One region of the Stenotrophomonas sp. GW821-FHT02D01 genome, then DNA from elsewhere that is predicted to be linked to it. Evidence: riboswitches for the same ligand, from Rfam matches in the RefSeq annotation. Region 1 holds a riboswitch; the other holds the start of a gene.
What was found. Region 1 has a riboswitch for glycine ahead of gcvP (aminomethyl-transferring glycine dehydrogenase). Riboswitches for the same ligand answer to the same signal wherever they lie in the genome.
Positions count from the first base shown of each region.

Region 1 (8,909 bases):
GGTCGGCTTGCTGGCGGCCATGGAGGATCTCCTGGAGCGGGTAGGGGGCAGACCCCAGACAGTGGCGCCGCCGGCGTTAATGCACGGTCCCGCGGGAGTGAACGCGCAGACAAATCGGCGGCTCGGGTATGCTTGCCGCATGCGAGTCGAACCCGCCGACATCGAAGCCCTGTTCGACGCCATTCCGGACGTGCTGTTCTTCATGAAGGACCGCCAGGGCCGCTACACCTACGTCAACCAGACCATGCTGCGACGGCTGGGCCTGCGTGCGCGCAAGGACGTGATCGGACGCACCGCGGCCGAGATCTATCCCACCGGCCTGAGTGCGGACTATGTCGACCAGGATGCACGCGTGCTGTCCGGCGAGGTGATCGAGAACCTGATGGAGCTGCACCTGTTCGCCAACCGCGAACCGGGCTGGTGCCTGACCTGCAAGCGTCCGCTGCTGGTGGACGGGCAGGTCGAGGGGCTGATCGGCATTTCCCGCGACCTCGGCCAGAAGGACAGCCTGGGGACCCAGTACGAGCAGCTTCGTCTGGCCTTGGCCCACCTCAATACGCACTACGCCGAGAACGTGCGGATGCAGACGCTGCTGGACATCACCGGATTCTCGTTGTCCAAGCTGGAGCGCAGCTTCCGCAAGGTGTTCCAGATGACGCCGCAGCAGGTGCTGACCCGGCTGCGGATCCAGATGGCCATGCACCTGCTGCATGGCAACGAGAGCATTGCCTGCATCGGCCAGGCCTGCGGTTTCAGCGACCAGAGCGCGTTCACCCGCAAGTTCAAGGCTGAAACCGGTTTCTCCCCGCGCGCCTACCGCGCCCGTATCGGCGGCAATGTCGGCGAGCCGGTACCGGCCTGAGTTTCCTGCTGCGCTGTGCCTATCCCCGCGGCGGCTGGACACGGTAAGGTGTCGCCCTTGTAGCCGCCGCCAGCCCTGCCGATGCCCGCCACCCCCGATACGACCGCTTCGCCCTCCCGCCTCGGCCATTCGCTCAAGCCACGCCAGCTGATCATGATGGGGCTGGGCAGCGCCATCGGCGCCGGCCTGTTCCTCGGCTCCGGCGTGGGCGTGCAGGCGGCCGGTCCGGCGGTGCTGGTGTCCTACCTGGTGGCCGGTGCGCTGGTGATCATCGTGATGAACGCGCTGGGTGAAATGGCCGCGGCCAAGCCGACCAGCGGTGCGTTCTCGGTGTATGCGGCCGATGCCATGGGCGCCACCGCCGGTGCCACCGTGGGCTGGCTGTGGTGGGTACAGCTGGTCATCGTGATCGCCGCCGAGGCGGTGGGTGCGGCCGGGTTGCTGGCCACGGTCTGGCCGGTGGTGCCGGTACCGATGGCGGCATTGGCCTTCATGCTGTTCTTCACCGCGATCAACCTGCTCGGGGTGAAGAACTTCGGCGAGTTCGAATTCTGGTTCGCCATCCTCAAGGTGGCGGCGATCCTGGCCTTCATCGCCGTGGGCGTGGCGCTGCTGATGGGCTGGCTGCCGCAGGTGGCCTCGCCTGGCCTGAGCAACTTCACCGAGCACGGTGGCTTCGCACCGAAGGGCCTGGCCGGCATCGGCGCGGCGCTGCTGGTGGTGGTGTTCGCCTTCGGTGGCACCGAAATCGTGGCCGTCGCTGCGGCGGAGACCGAAGACCCCGAGCGCAGCATCGCCCGTGCCATCCGCACCGTGGCCTGGCGCATCCTGGTGTTCTACATCGGTTCGCTGAGCGTGATCATCGCCGTGGTGCCGTGGACCAGCGAAGCGCTGAAGTCGCCGTTTGCCGCGGTTCTCGATGTCGCCAATATTCCGGGTGCGGCCACCGCCATCACTCTGATCGCGGTGATCGCTCTGCTGTCAGCGCTCAATGCCAACCTCTACGGCGCCTCGCGCATGATGTATTCGCTGGCGCAACGCCGCGAAGCACCGGCCGTGCTGGGCTGGACCGATCCGCGCCAGGTGCCGGTGATCGCGGTGCTGGCCAGCGTCCTGTTCGGCTTTGCTGCCACCATCATGGAACTGCTGTTCCCGGACAAGGTGTTGCCGGTGCTGCTGAACATCGTCGGCTCCACCTGCCTGTTGGTGTGGACGTTGTCGCTGGTCTCGCAGCTGGTGCTGCGCCGTCGCGCCGACCGCCTGGGCACGCGCCTGCCGTTCCGCATGGCGGGCTTCCCGTGGCTGACCGTCTGTGCGCTGGCGATCCTGGCGCTGATCTTCGGCCTGCTGCTCAGTGAAGCGCATACGCGCCTGCAGTTCCTGTCGATGGTGGCGCTGACGGCGACCATCGCGGCCAGCAGCGCCATCGCCCGGCGCATGCGCGAGGCCTGATCGGCGTTGCCGGCCAGCGGCCGGCACTACCACGGAGGCTGCACATCCGCCGTGCCATCCTGATCGGGTGGGCCATCACCGGCCCGACGAACGGGAGCACCGCATGCTGCGCAGCCGTCCCTTCCTGATGTTCACCGGCCAGGCCGAAGCGGCGCTGGCCCTGTACGCCGAAGCCTTCGCCGAATTCCGCCTGCTGGCCCTGCAGCGCCACCCGGACGGGGCAGGCGCGGGCGTGCCCGGGCAGGTCCGCCAGGCCATTTTCCTGCTCGGCGGCACCCACTACCTGTGCTTTGACAGCCTGGATGTGCACGACTTCACGTTCACGCCCTCGATGTCGCTGTTCGTCGAGTGTTCCGGCGCCGAATCGTTCGAGCGTGCCGCGCGCGTGCTGGGTGACGGCGGGCACTGGCTGATGCCGGTGGGCGAGCAGGATTTCAGCAGCCGCTACGGCTGGGTGCAGGACCGCTTCGGCGTGTCGTGGCAGTTGAGCCTGGGGCAGATGCCCGACCCATGACGGCAAAGCATCCACGCATGGCGTGGATCTACTGGAAAACGAGAACGGCCCGCTTGCGCGGGCCGTTCTCTTACCGATGCCGCGATGGCTTACGCCTCGACTTCGTCATCCTTGTAGGCATCGACCGGGATGCAGGCACACATCACGTTCTTGTCGCCGTACACGTTGTCGACGCGGGCTACCGGCGGCCAGTACTTCTGCAGCTTCAGGCTCGGCAGCGGGAAGGCGGCCAGCTCGCGCGGGTAGGCGTGGGTCCACTCGCTGGCGGTCACGGCCGTGGCCGTGTGCGGGGCGTTCTTCAGCGGGTTGTCCTCGCGGTCCAGGCGGCCGTCTTCGATCGCGGTGATCTCTTCGCGGATCTGGATCATCGCGTCGATGAAGCGGTCCAGCTCGTGCAGCGATTCGCTTTCGGTCGGTTCGACCATCAGCGTGCCGGCCACCGGGAAGCTCAGGGTCGGGGCATGGAAGCCGAAGTCGATCAGGCGCTTGGCCACGTCTTCGGCACCGATGCCGCTGGTCTTCTCCAGCGGACGCACGTCCAGGATGCACTCGTGCGCGACCAGGCCGTTGCGACCGGTGTACAGGGTCTTGAAGTGCGGGGCCAGGCGCTTGGCGATGTAGTTGGCGTTGAGCTGGGCGACCTGGGTGGCCTTGCGCAGGCCTTCGGTGCCCATCATCGCGATGTACATCCAGCTGATCGGCAGGATCGAGGCGCTGCCGAAGCTGGCGGCGCTGACCATGCCGACCGGACCGTTGTCGCCCAGCTTGCCCGGCAGGAACGGGGCAAGGTGCGACTTGACCGCACACGGGCCAACGCCCGGGCCGCCGCCGCCGTGCGGGATGCAGAAGGTCTTGTGCAGGTTCAGGTGCGAAACGTCCGAACCCCACTTGCCCGGCTTGGCCACGCCGACCAGGGCGTTCATGTTGGCACCGTCGGTGTACACCTGGCCGCCATGCTTGTGGATGATCTCGCAGATCTCCACCACCTCTTCCTCGAACACGCCGTGCGTGGACGGGTAGGTCATCATGATCGCGGCCAGGCGGTCGCTGTACTTCTCGGCGTTGAGGCGGATGTCTTCGACGTCGACGTTGCCGTTGGCATCGGTCTTGGTGACCACGACCTTCATGCCGCACATCTGCGCCGAGGCCGGGTTGGTGCCATGCGCCGAATCCGGGATCAGGCAGATGTCACGGTGGTCTTCGCCACGCGAGCGGTGGTAGGCGCGGATCGCCAGCAGGCCGGCGTATTCGCCCTGCGCACCGGAGTTCGGCTGCAGGCTGACGGCGTCGTAGCCGGTGCACTCGACCAGCATCGCTTCCAGCGAATCGATCAGTTCCTTGTAGCCCAGCGCCTGCTCGGCCGGCACCAGCGGGTGGATCTGCGAGAACTCCGGCCAGGTCACCGGGATCATTTCGGCGGTGGCGTTGAGCTTCATGGTGCACGAGCCCAGCGGGATCATCGTGCGGTCCATCGCCAGGTCCTTGTCGGCCAGCGAACGCAGGTAGCGCAGCAGTTCGTGCTCGCTGTGGTGGGTGTTGAACACCGGGTGGGTCAGGAACGCGGACTGGCGCAGCAGGCCGGCCGGCAGCGCATCGGGGGTGCTGGCATCGAGCGCGTCCACATCAACGGTGGCACCGAACAGCGCGCCTACGGCGACGATGTCGGCGCGGGTGGCGGTCTCGTCCAGGCTGATGCCGACCGAACTGCTGTCGATCGCACGCAGGTTGTAGCCGGCGGCACGGGCCTTGGCATGGATCGCGTCGGCGTCGACACCGGTGACGTGCAGCGTGTCGAAGAAGTCGGCACCGACCTGCACACCGGCAGTGCGCAGCGCGCTGGCCAGGATGGCGGCCAGGCGATGGGTGCGGCGGGCGATGCGGGTCAGGCCTTCCGGACCGTGGTAGACGGCATACATCGAGGCCATCACCGCCAGCAGCACCTGTGCGGTGCAGATGTTGGAGGTGGCCTTCTCGCGGCGGATGTGCTGTTCGCGGGTCTGCAGGGTCAGGCGGTAGGCCGGGTTGCCCTGTGCGTCGATCGAGACGCCGATCAGGCGGCCCGGCATCGAACGCTTGTAGGCGTCACGGCAGGCCATGAACGCAGCATGCGGGCCACCGAAGCCGAAGGGTACGCCGAAACGCTGGCTGTTGCCGACCACGATGTCCGCACCCCATTCGCCCGGGGCAGCCAGCAGGGTCAGTGCCAGCAGGTCGGTGGCCACGGCCACCAGGCCGCCGCGCGCGTGCACGGCATCGACCAGTGCCTTGTAGTCGCCCACCTGGCCGAAGGTGTCCGGGTACTGCAGCAGCAGGCCGAAGGCTTCTGCTTCCAGCGCTTCGGCCGGGGTGCCCACGCGCAGCACGATGCCCATGGGCTCGGCGCGGGTGCGCAGCAGTTCCAGCGTCTGCGGGTGCACGGCGTCGTGCACGAAGAAGGTGTCCGACTTCGACTTGGCCGAGCGCTTGGCCAGGGTCATCGCTTCAGCGGCGGCCGTGGCTTCGTCCAGCAGCGAGGCGTTGGCGATTTCCATGCCGGTCAGGTCGGCGCACAGGGTCTGGAAGTTGATCAGCGCTTCCATGCGGCCCTGCGAGATTTCCGCTTGGTACGGGGTGTAGGCGGTGTACCAGGCCGGGTTTTCCAGGATGTTGCGCAGGATAACGTTCGGCGTGTGGGTACCGTAGTAGCCCTGGCCGATGAAGCTGCGCAGCACGGTGTTCTTGTCGGCGATCGCGCGGATCTTCGCCAGCGCCTGCACTTCGGTGATCGACTCCGGCAGCGCCAGCGGTGCCGGCGACTTGATCTTGGCCGGCACGATGGCATCGGTCATCGCATCCAGCGAGGCGTGGCCGATGACGCCGAGCATCTGCGCGATCTCGGCATCGTTGGGGCCGATGTGGCGCTCGACGAACGCCGAATGGTGCTCGAGCTCACGCAGGGAAGGGGTGTTCTGGGACATGGCGAAGGATCCGTCAGGAAAGGGCACACGCACGGGCACAAGCCGCCGGTCGGCGGTCTGCGGGCGCCCCTCTGTCCTTTTGCCTGAGAGTTTAAAAGCGCGGAAAACCGCAGCTTCGTGCCCCTTCGGCGCCGGATCGAACCGGTCTCTCCAGAGTTCTGTTACGGGTGGTATCGGGCCTGAGCGATTACGGGCGTTGCGCCTTCGGCAGCGGTGACCTGCTTCTCCCACCGTGTTGCCCGCCGATTATAGCTCGTTGCCGGCGCCTGACGGTGGCCCGGGCTGGCCTCACAGGGCTGAATGGCCGATGGCCCGGGCGTGCGTTCTGTGCATCCGTGCATGGCATCGCGCGCATTCCCCACCTATGATGGTGGGATTCTCGTATTCATCTGGCGCCGTCCCTGCTGCAGGGGATCGGCGCCCGCCGTGCGTGTCACGCATGGCCCTGCCGGACGCTTGCCCGATGACCGCCGCCGTTGCTCCTTCCACCCGCCGCATGGCCCTGTTGCTCGCTGGCCTGGCCATGTTCGGTCCGTTCTCGATCGACACCATCTTTCCCGCGTTTCCGCAGCTGGCCCAGCGCCTGGCGGTGGACGAGGTGGCGGTGCAGCAGACCATCAGCGTCTACCTGCTGTTCTACGGCCTGATGAGCCTGGCCCATGGCCCGCTGTCCGATGCGTGGGGGCGCAAGCGGGTGATCCTCGGCGGCCTGGTGATCTTCGTCGGCGCCTCGGTGGGCTGTGCATTGTCTACCGACCTGACCACGCTGCTGGCGTTCCGCGCACTGCAGGGCCTGTCCGCCGGCGTGGGCATGATCGTCGGCCGCGCGGTGATCCGCGATCTGTACCACGGCCACGACGCGCAGCGGCTGATGAGCCAGGTGTCGATGCTGTTCGGTATCGCCCCGGCCATCGCGCCGATCATCGGTGGCTGGATCCTGCTCAGCGGTGCCGGCTGGCCGCTGATCTTCTGGTTCCTGGTGGTATTCGCGCTGGTGCTGCTGGCGGCCACCGCGCGCTTCCTGCCGGAAACCCATCCGGTGGAGGCGCGGATCGCCCTGTCGCCACGCACGTTGCTGCGCGATTACGTGCGGATCGGCTTCAATCCGCGGTTCCTGCGCCTGGCCCTGGCCGGCAGCATCGGGTTCGGCGGCATCTTCCTGTACATCTCCTCGGCGCCGGCCATCGTGATGCAGCACCTGCATCTGGGTGAAGGTGGCTTTGCGTGGTTGTTCATTCCCACCATCGGCGGCATGACCACCGGTTCGTTCCTGTCCGGGCGCATGGCCGGGCACAGCACACCGACCCGGCAGGTCGCGCTCGGTTTCACCCTGTGTGCGGTCTCTGCCGTGCTGAACATCGGCTACGTCACCCTGGCGCCGCAGTTCGCGCTGCCGTGGGCGGTGATGCCGATCTTCCTTGGCGGCATGGGCATGGCGCTGATCTTCCCGATCCTGGCGCTGGCGGTGCTGGACATGTATCCGCTGCAGCGCGGCCTGGCGTCGTCGCTGCAGGCGTTCGTGCAGCTGATGATCAGCACCGTGGTGGCTGGCGTGGTATCGCCGCTGCTGCACAACAACCCGCTGCACCTGGCACTGGGACAGGCGGGCTTCTTCGCGGCTGGCTTCGTGTTCTGGTACTGGGAGCACCAGCGCGAGCGCGCATCAGAGGCAGCCGGCACGGCGCATTGAGCGTCGCGCAGGGGTAGGGCGCGTCATCACGCGCGGATCCGTTGTGGCGCTGCGGGCAGGGAGTAGGCTGGGGTTTCCAGCGAGCCGGTTCGTGGGTGCACGACAGCCAGCCATTCCGATGTCGTCGCATGAGGTACCCGCATGGCTGCGCAGCAGACCTACCGCCTGTTCGAGGTGGCGCTGAAGGAGCGCCGCGTTCTTTCTCCTTCCCTGGACCGCATGGTGTTCACCGGCGCCGACGTGGCGCGCATGAAGACCGAAGGCCCGGACCAGCGTATCAAGGTGTTTTTCCCCTTGCCCGGCCAGGACGCGCCGGACGTGCCCAGCGGCGAAGACTGGTATGTCCGTTACCGGGCACTGCCCGATGAGGCGCGGCCGCCGATGCGCACCTTTACCCTCCGCCAACTGCGTGCCGGCGAGTGCGAGGTCGACGTCGACTTCGTGCTGCATGGCGAGACCGGACCGGCCTCGCGCTGGGCCACGCATGCACGGCCGGGCGACCGCGTGGTGCTGCTGGCCCCCGATGCCGACTGTGCGGACAGCAGCGAGGGCTGGGAATGGAAGCCGCCAGCCGGGGTAGGCCAGGTGCTGCTGGTGGCCGATGAGACCGCATTGCCGGCGGTGGCCGGCATCCTCGAGGAACTGGCCGGGCTGACCGATCCGCCGCGCACGCTGGCCCTGCTGGAGATCGCCCAGGCCGGTGATGCGGTGCCATTGAAGGCCCCGGCCACGGCCGAACTGGTGTGGTTGCCACGCGGGCAGCAGGCCCATGGGCAGCGGTTGCTGCAGGCGGTGCAGGCGCGGCTGGCGGCGCCCGCGACCGTTGCCGAGGCTGCCGAGCTGGACGACATCGACGTTGATGCGCAGATCCTGTGGGAGCAGGCTGACGCCAGCGCGGACGGCGCGCTGTATGCCTGGGTAGCGGGCGAGGCCGGCGCGGTGATGGCGATCCGCCGGTATCTGCTGAAGGACTGCGGCCTGGATCGCCGCGCGATCACCTTCATGGGGTACTGGCGGCAGGGGCGGGTACTGGACTGAGCCGCTACCGCACCGGCGTGAACCGGCATGCAGGGGGTGTGGGTTATCCTTGCGCCCCCGCAATGCAAGCCCCACTGATGTCGACCTCTTCCAAATCCCGCCGCGACCAGCGCCGTCGCCAGGAACAGCAGGCTGCCAACAAGGCCGCCGCCACTGCCTCGCCCGTCGAGCCGCACGCCGAGCTGCGCGACACGCAGCGCACGCTGCTGGCCGGCATCGTCCGTCGCGATGGCGAATGGGTGCTGGGCATGGATGGCCGCATCGCCGGCCAAAGCGAGAGTGCGGCCCAGGTACTGGCGCTGATCATGCAGGCCGGTGAACTGCACGAACGGCAGGGCACGCCGGTGCGCCTGATCTATTCGGATGCGCTGCGCGATGCGGCGCAGGCCGAAGCCA
Region 1 covers NZ_JBWKVP010000007.1:115,235-124,143, reverse strand. Annotated here, with positions in the region: gene AC07UW_RS15215 (catalase) at 1-21, opposite strand, end outside; gene AC07UW_RS15210 (AraC family transcriptional regulator) at 140-862, shown strand; gene AC07UW_RS15205 (amino acid permease) at 944-2,314, shown strand; gene AC07UW_RS15200 (VOC family protein) at 2,418-2,828, shown strand; gene gcvP (aminomethyl-transferring glycine dehydrogenase) at 2,918-5,785, opposite strand; glycine riboswitch at 5,847-5,949, opposite strand; gene AC07UW_RS15190 (multidrug effflux MFS transporter) at 6,249-7,475, shown strand; gene AC07UW_RS15185 (siderophore-interacting protein) at 7,617-8,513, shown strand; gene AC07UW_RS15180 (hypothetical protein) at 8,591-8,909, shown strand, end outside.

Region 2 (8,909 bases), on a different contig from region 1:
CTGAAGACCCTGGACGATGCCATCGCCCTGCGCCGCAAACTGCTGCTGGCGTTCGAACGCGCCGAAGCCGAACCGGACCCGGAAAAGAAGGCGGCATGGCTGAGCTTTGCCGTGGTGGGCGGTGGGCCGACCGGCGTCGAGCTGGCCGGCACCCTCGCGGAAATCGCCCGGCATACGCTGCGCAATGAATTCCGCCACATCGATCCGGCCAGCGCCAAGGTACGGCTGGTCGAGGCCGGTCCGCGCGTGTTGTCCACCTTCCCCGAAGTGCTTTCGCTGAAGGCACGCCGGCAGCTGGAAAAGCTGGGCGTGGAAGTGATGACCGGCACGCCGGTGAGCCACATCGATGGACAGGGCTTCAACCTGGGCGACCAGTTCGTGCCCGCGCGCACCGTGGTCTGGGCCGCCGGCGTGGCCGCCTCACCGCTGGCGCGCACTCTGGACGTACCGCTGGACCGCGCCGGTCGCGTGCAGGTGCAGCCCGACCTGACCCTGCCTGGTCACCCGGAACTGTTCGTGGCCGGCGACCTTGCTGCGCTGAACCAGGCCAACGGCAAGCCGGTACCGGGCGTTGCGCCTGCCGCCAAGCAGATGGGCAAGTATGTTGCTGAAACGATCCGCGCACGCCTGCACGACAAGCCCGCACCCGGGCCGTTCAAGTACGCCGACTTCGGCAACCTGGCCACCATCGGCCGCATGGCCGCGATCGTGCACCTGGGCAAGCTGCAGCTGTCCGGCGTGCTGGCCTGGTGGTTCTGGCTGGCCGCGCACGTGTTCTTCCTGATCGGGTTCCGCAACCGCGTCGTGGTGCTGTTGAACTGGGCGGTGGCGTACTGGAGCTATCAGCGCAGCGCGCGGATCATCTTCGGCGACGACCGCGAAGACCGGCGACCGAAGCGGTAGGGTCCACGTGCAACGGGGTCGGATCCCTTTCCGCAGGAAAGGGCTCTGACCCGCCCCTGCAGTAGATCCACCCCATGCGTGGATGAGTTCCCGCACTCCCCCCATCTTCAGCCACGCGTCAGCCCCGTGTATTTTGAGCAGCCGCAGTCAGGAATGATGGCTGTGCCTTCCGCCGCACTCATCAAGCAACATATCGAATCACCTTTCCGTTGCAACTGAAGCCCAATTCAAACGCCATGTCGATAGCACGTTCCGCGCTACCCACGACATATTCCTGTAGCCCCTGATACTTTGAATACTGCGGGCTGATGACATGGAACTTCGCATCATTCACGGGAGAGAAGAAGCCCTTTCCACATAGGGCATTGTCAGGCAAACCGTACTGCGCATCGTCGACGCCGGGCACGGGGATGGAGATACTCAGCTCGAATTCCTTATCGGAAGGAAATCGCCTCGCGCGCTTGAAGATTCCAATGGCGTTGGTGTTGCGGATCGTCACGCCCACCAGCAGTCGCCATCCTTCCAAGTCAATGACGTTTACCTGTTGGATCCTGGCATTCAGAAACTGATTCACCTTGTCGGTGGCTTCAACATCATCCAGTGCATCAACGATGTTGGGTGATTCGCTCGAAATGATGGATCTGATCTGCGATTGCATCGACGTCCTACGGGACAACACCGGACACCAAAGTTTGCCGAAAATCGATCGATCAAACAAATCTGCCACTCCGCGCACGAAGACCTATGCCGATATGGTCCGTGGGACAGCATGTGGAGATATCTCGATTTTCAACGGTTGCAGCCATCCGACAGGCCAATCGACAGCGGGCAGCCCATACGACCTGAGTGCAGATTCGAGTGCCGGAAACGACATAGATCGCAGCGCGGTCATCATCTTCGGTGATGATCAGGATGATCGGCGACCGAAGCAGTAGGGCCACGACTATCAGGAGTTCTACGCCTGAGAGTAGATCCACGCCATGCGTGGATGAATCCCCGTGCAGGCTGCATGAGGCGCGGCCTCGCGTGGCGTGGCCCTACTGCCTCATGGGACCGCCCGGGACCCGCCGTTTCGACCATGCCCGGCAGAAATCTTCTTTCCTCGCGGTATCGGCAATCTGTGCGGCACTCCAATGCCGGGTGATCCAGATCGCCAACGCGGTGCTGCTCAGATGCCAGCGCAGCATGTCGTGCTGCGGCTGCCGCCACAGGTGGCGGCGGGCAATCCAGTAGGCCTCCCGCTCGACATCCGGCACCTTCTTCTTCATCGCATCCTTGTCGAAAAACTGCGCGGTGAAGCTCCAGGGGCTAATCGGTTGGTGCCCCATGCGCGGCTCACTGCTGCATGCCGCCACACCACTGGGCGCGCGGTCGGCGGGCTGCGGCCAGCCCTCCACCCAAGCGAGCCCAAGCAGGTACAACAGCCCCGGTAGCAGGGCAACGAAGGCCAGCAACAGCAGTAGCGCGATCCATGCACGGCCAGCAGCACGCATGCGTCACTCCGTCTTCGGCTTCGGGTACCACAGCGCGTTGACGATGACCCAGCGCTGCTCGAAGCGGCCCATGTGGAAGTAGTCGACGAACCACGGGGTTTCCAGCCGCACCGATGCGGCGTTGCCGGTCACGTCCAGCACCGTGCAGCGGCGATCCCATTGATCTTTCGGGGTCTTCAACGCGCCCTGCTTCGTCAACGCAACCAGCTCTTCCTTCGACATCCGGCGCAGGCCCAGGCGTTCGTCCGGTGTATCACCGAGCACCGCGCGCTTGGCCAGGTCCGGATGCAGGGAGCGGGCGACGCGCTGCGGGTCGGCCTCCAGCTGGCCATCCACGTAGTCATGGCAGGTGGCTTCGATGGCTGCGATCGTGGCGGCGTCGGCGGCGGGGCTTGCTGCTGCGGAAAGTGCGAACAACAGGGCAACGGTGGACATCCGGGTCTCCAGCGCTGAGGGCTGGGCGATCATGGCATGGCCGGATGCGCCCCATCCACGCATGGCGTGGATCTACTGCAACAGCCACGCCAGTTTGCGTTCGCGCGGCTGCCGCTTGAGCTCCCATTCGGCACGCGAGGCCGCTGCACGGTCCGGGTACTCACGCACCGCCAGGACCCGCAGTGGCGGCCGCGACCGGGTGTAGCGGGCCCCCTTGCCGGCCTGGTGTGCAGCAAAACGGGCCTGCACGTCGGTGCTGATGCCGGCGTAATAGCTGCCGTCGCGGCATTCGAGCAGGTACAGGAACCACGGGCGGGAGGGCGAAACCATTGCCGGATTATGCCGTGCTGCACTGCAGCGGATATACTGGCGACCGAATGCAGGAGAGAGGCGCCGCGCTGGCGCCCGCCGAAGGCGCAGGCTCCCATGATCGCTCAGGCCGGTGGGCTGGAATCCCACCAACCATGCATTCGACTCGCCGAGCTGGAGAGAGGTCACCGGGCACGCCCGGGACGATCCGCCGAAGGGGCACGCGGCTCACGCCGCTGAACTCTCAGGCAAAAGGACAGCGGGAGCGGCACCGGTCATCGTCATCCCGTCATTGCGCAGGCAGTGGCGATAGTGATGCATGGCCGGCCACACCGCGCCCGGAGCCTGTCCCATGCTGCTGTCCATCATCTACCTGATCGCCATTTCCGCCGAAGCCATGACCGGTGCCCTGTCTGCCGGCCGCCGCCGCATGGACCTGTTCGGCGTGGTGATGATCGCCTGTGTCACCGCCCTCGGTGGCGGCTCGCTGCGCGACATCCTGCTTGGCCACTATCCGCTGGGCTGGGTGAAACACCCTGAGTACCTCGGCTTCACTGTGTGCGCCGCACTGATCGCCACCTGGGTGGCGCGCTGGATGCACCACTTCCGCCGCACCTTCCTGGTGCTGGACGGGCTGGGCCTGATCGCCTTCACGCTGATCGGCTGCTCGATCGCGCGCGAGGCCGGCCATGCACTGCCGATCGTGCTGATCGCCGGCATGCTCACCGGTGCCTTCGGCGGCGTGCTGCGCGACATCCTCTGCAACGAGGTGCCGTTGATCTTCCAGAAAGAGCTGTACGCCATCATCTCGCTGCTGACCGGTGCGGTGTATCTGCTGTTGCTGCACTGGGGCGTGGCCGATGCCACGGCGATCCTGTGCTGCCTGGGTGGCGGGTTCGCCGTGCGCCTGCTGGCGATCCATTACCGCTGGGAAATGCCGAAGTTCGTGTACCACGACGAAGTGCATTGATCGTTTGACGGTGGTGCCGGCCGCTGGCCGGCAGCACTGCGCACGCCTGCAGATTCCAACAGGTTGCCAGCCGGCAGCCGGCATTTCTGGTTGGGTCGCATGACCAAGGTCACGCGGCGACGACCCCCGTAAACCGCTACCATTAGCGCCCCGTCGCACGCGCGACGGCATCCAGCCACGCCGCGTCCGCGGCCCCGCCAGACAATCCCCCTCCCCGCTGCCCGTGGCCCTTCGTGGTGCCGACGGGCCCGCATGACCCTGCGTGCACGCAGGGCGCAGGATGCCCATGTCTGTCGCCGAAAACTCCCGCTCACGTCGTGCCCGCCTGCTGCTGGTCGTTGCCGGTCTTGCCCTTGTCGCTGGCCTGGCGTGGTGGCTGTGGCCGCGGGCCGAGGCGGGCAGTGGCGAAGCCGGCAGCGGCAAGACGGTGCCTGTACGCATCGCCCTTGCCAGCGCCGAGCCGCTGGTGCTGCGGATGAAGGCGGTCGGTACGGTCACTCCGCTGCACAGCGTGGTGGTGCGCAGCCGCGTGGACGGCGAACTGATGCGCCTGCATTTCCAGGAAGGCCAGCAGGTCAACGCCGGCGACCTGCTGGCACAGATCGATCCCCGCCCCTACGAAGTGAAGCTTGCGCACGCACAGGGTACGCAGCAGCAGAACCTGGCCGAGCTGGAGAATGCCGAGCGCCAGCTGCAGCGCTATCGCGAACTGCAGCGACAGAACTACGTGTCGGCACAGGAACTGAGCGACCAGCAGAGCAAGGTGCGGCAGCTGCAGGGGCGCCGCCTCAGCGACCAGGCATCGGTGGACGAAGCACGCCTGCAGTTGCAGTACACGCGCATCATCGCCCCGGTCAGCGGCCGTGTCGGCCTGCGCCGGCTGGACGTAGGCAATCTGGTGCACGCCAGCGATACCGAAGGCCTGGTCACGCTGGCGCAGACGGCGCCGATCAGCGTGCTGTTCACCGTGCCCGAGCCGGAGCTTCCCGCCCTGCTCGATGCGGTGCAGGCGCAGCCGGCGCTGGCGGTGGAAAGCTGGGACCGCGAAGAACGACGGCAGCTCGCCAGCGGCACCCTGTCCAGCGTCGACAACCGCATCGATACCGCCACCGGCACGCTGAAGCTGCGCGCGCAGTTCGACAACGCCGACCAGGCGCTGTTCCCCAACCAGTTCGTCAATGTGCGCCTGCAGCTGGGCGAGCATCCCGCGCTGCTGGTTCCCGACGCTGCCGTGCAGTTCGGCAGTCAGGGCAACTACGTGCACATCATCGACAAGGACAACAAGGCACAACGACGCACGGTGGTACTCGGCCCGGCGGATGACGGTCGCGTTGCGGTGCGTTCCGGTCTGGTGGCCGGTGACAAGGTGGTGATCGAAGGCATCGATGGGCTGGAAGACGGCACCGCGGTGGAGATCATCACCGAGGAGGCATCGACCAAGGCCGGCGCATGAACCTCTCGCGCGCCTTCATCCTGCGCCCGGTCGCCACCACCCTGCTGATGGTGGCGCTGCTGCTGTCCGGGGTACTGGCCTATCGCCTGCTGCCGGTGGCGGCGCTGCCGCAGGTCGACTACCCGATCATCCAGATCACCACGCTGTACCCCGGTGCCAGCCCCGAGCTGACCACGCGCACCATCACCGCGCCGCTGGAGCGCCAGCTCGGGCAGATTCCCGGCCTGAAACTGCTGTCGTCCACCAGTTCCGGTGGCGCCTCGGTGATCACCCTGCAGTTCGGCCTGGAGGTGTCGCTGGGCGTGGCCGAACAGGATGTGCAGGCGGCGATCAACGCGGCTGGCAGTTTCCTGCCAGGCGACCTGCCGGTGCCACCGGTGTACCGCAAGGTCAATCCGGCCGACACGCCGATCCTGACCCTGGCGGTGACCTCGCAGGGCCTGTCACTGCCACAAGTGCACGATCTGGTCGACACCCGCATCGCGCAGCGGCTGGCGCAGTTGCCGGGCGTGGGTCTGGTCAGCCTGGCCGGTGGCCAGCGCCCCGCCGTGCGCATCCAGGTCAATCCGGCCGCACTGGCCGCCAACAACCTTGGCATGGACCACATCCGCACCGCGATCGCTGCGGCCAACGTCAACCTGCCCAAGGGCAGCTTCGATGGCCCGATCCGCGCGGTGATGCTCGATGCCAACGACCAGATGCGCAGCGTTGCCGAATACCGTGCACTGGTGCTGGCCTGGCGCGACGGCGCACCGCTGCGGCTGGGCGATGTCGCCACCATCACCGACGGCGCCGAGAACCGCCAGCTGGCGGCATGGAGCGGCACCACCCCGGCGGTGCTGGTGAACATCCAGCGCCAACCCGGCGCGAACGTCATCGCCGTGGTCGGACAGGTGCGTGCGTTGCTGCCGCAGCTGCAGGCCACGCTACCGGCCGGCGTGCAGATGACCGTGCTCAGCGACCGCACCGAATCGATCCGCGCGTCCGTGCGCGGCGTACAGAAGGAACTGGTGCTGGCCATCGCGCTGGTGGTGCTGGTGACCTGGGTGTTCCTGCGCAACCTGCCGGCTACGCTGATTCCCAGCGTGGCGGTGCCGCTGTCGCTGATCGGTACGTTCGCGGTGATGCTGCTGGCCGGCTATTCGCTCAACAACCTCACGCTGATGGCGTTGACCATCGCCACCGGCTTCGTGGTGGACGATGCGATCGTGATGCTGGAGAACATCGCCCGCCACTTGGAAGACGGCGAAAGCCCGCGCGAGGCAGCGCTGAAAGGTGCCAGCGAGATTGGTTTCACCCTGGTGTCGCTGACGGTATCGTTGATCGCCGTGCTGATCCCGCTGTTGTTCATGGCCGACCTGGTGGGCGCGCTGTTCCATGAGTTCGCAGTGACGCTGGCGGTGGCCATCGGCATTTCGCTGATGGTGTCGCTGACCTTGACGCCGATGCTGTGTGCGCGCTTCCTGAAACCACATGCCAAAGGGTCAGCGCCCCACGGGGATCTGACCCCGCCCGGGTCGGATCCGGTCAGGGCTCCGACCCCGAAGCGCGACGTGTTCGATCGCATCATTGCCCTGTACGACCGCCAGCTGCGCTGGGTGCTGCAGCGCCAGCCACTGATGCTGCTGGCGACCGTGGCCACGCTTGCGCTGACGGTGGCGCTGTATTTCGCCGTGCCCAAGGGCTTCTTCCCGGTGCAGGATGCCGGCCTGGTGCAGGGCATCAGCGAAGCCCCGCAGGCGATCTCGTTCCAGGCCATGCGCGAGCGCCAGCTTGCCCTGGCCACGGCCATCGAACAGGACCCAGCCGTGGCCAGCCTGTCTTCCTACATCGGCGTGGACGGCAACAATGCCGCCCTCAATACCGGCCGCCTGCTGATCGAACTGAAGCCACACGGCGAGCGCGAGGGCGCCGACGTGGTGATGGCGCGGCTGCAGCAGCGCGTGGCCAGGATTCCCGGTATCACCCTGTACCTGCAACCGGTGCAGGAGCTGGGCATCGAAGACCGCATCAGCCGCAACCAGTACCAGTTCACCCTGACCACGCCGGACCTGCAGACGCTGGAAACCTGGACACCGAAGCTGTTGCACGCGCTTCGCCAGTCGCCGGCGCTGCGCGATGTGGCCAGCGACCTGCAGATGCAGGGCCGGCAGGCCAGGGTGAGCATCGACCGCGATGCCGCCGCGCGCCTTGGCGTGAGTGTGGAAGCGGTGGCCGACGCACTGTACGACGCCTACGGGCAACGGCAGATCTCCACCATTTTCACCCAGGCCAGCCAGTACCGGGTGGTGCTGGAGGCCGATCCGGCGCGGCAACCGGGACCGGAGGCGATCAGCGGCCTGCGCGTGCGCAGCAGCAACGGCCAGACCGTGCCGCTGGGCGCGGTCGCGCGCATCGAGCAGGGGCCGACGGCGCTGCTGCGCAACCATGTCGGCCAGTTCCCGGCGGCCACGCTGTCGTTCAACCTTGCGCCCGGCGCATCGCTGGGCGAAGCGGTGGATGCCGTGCATGCCGCGCAGGCGCAGGTGGCATTGCCGCAGAGCATCGAGCTGCGCCTGCAGGGCGCGGCGGCGGCCTTCAGCAGCTCGCTGTCGAGCACGCTGTGGCTGATCCTTGCCGCTGTGGTGGTGATGTACATCGTGCTGGGCGTGCTCTACGAGAGCTTCATCCACCCCATCACCATTCTCTCCACCCTGCCCTCGGCGACCGTGGGCGCCCTGGCCGCGTTGTGGGTGAGCGGACGCAGCCTGGACCTGATCGCGGTGATCGGCATCGTGCTGCTGATCGGCCTGGTGAAGAAGAACGCAATCATGATGATCGACTTCGCCTTGGACGCGCAGCGCACGCGCGGCATGAGTCCGCGTGAAGCGATCCACCAGGCAGCGCTGCTTCGCTTCCGGCCGATCCTGATGACCACCCTGGCCGCGCTGTTCGGCGCGGTACCGCTGATGCTGGCCAGTGGCTCGGGCGCCGAGCTGCGGCAGCCGCTGGGCTGGGTGATGGTGGGTGGCCTGATGGTCAGCCAGGTATTGACCCTGTTCACCACGCCGGTGATCTACCTGGCCTTCGACCGGCTGCAGCGTGGCCGCGCGACAGCACCGGCAACCGCTGGCGAGGCCGGCGCATGACCCCTGTGGCACGCCTGGCACAGGCCTGCGTGCAGCGTCCGGTGGCGACCCTCCTGTTGGCGGTGGCGCTGGTACTGGCCGGCCTGCTGGCGCTGCGCCTGCTGCCGGTGGCACCGCTGCCCCAGGTCGACTATCCCGCCATTGAAGTCAGTGCCAGCCTGCCTGGCGCCTCGCCCGAATCGATGGCGGCCACCGTCGCCACGCCGCTGGAGCGTGCG
Region 2 covers NZ_JBWKVP010000002.1:15,556-24,464, reverse strand. Annotated here, with positions in the region: gene AC07UW_RS04845 (NAD(P)/FAD-dependent oxidoreductase) at 1-903, shown strand, start outside; gene imm9 (Imm9 family immunity protein) at 1,085-1,561, opposite strand; gene AC07UW_RS04835 (hypothetical protein) at 1,941-2,396, opposite strand; gene AC07UW_RS04830 (nuclear transport factor 2 family protein) at 2,400-2,831, opposite strand; gene AC07UW_RS04825 (GIY-YIG nuclease family protein) at 2,904-3,161, opposite strand; glycine riboswitch at 3,202-3,291, shown strand; glycine riboswitch at 3,305-3,408, shown strand; gene AC07UW_RS04820 (trimeric intracellular cation channel family protein) at 3,493-4,110, shown strand; gene AC07UW_RS04815 (MdtA/MuxA family multidrug efflux RND transporter periplasmic adaptor subunit) at 4,397-5,563, shown strand; gene AC07UW_RS04810 (multidrug efflux RND transporter permease subunit) at 5,560-8,691, shown strand; gene AC07UW_RS04805 (efflux RND transporter permease subunit) at 8,688-8,909, shown strand, end outside.
Region 2: linked by a shared signal. The riboswitch ahead of AC07UW_RS04820 (trimeric intracellular cation channel family protein) and the one ahead of gcvP (aminomethyl-transferring glycine dehydrogenase) in region 1 are both predicted to bind glycine.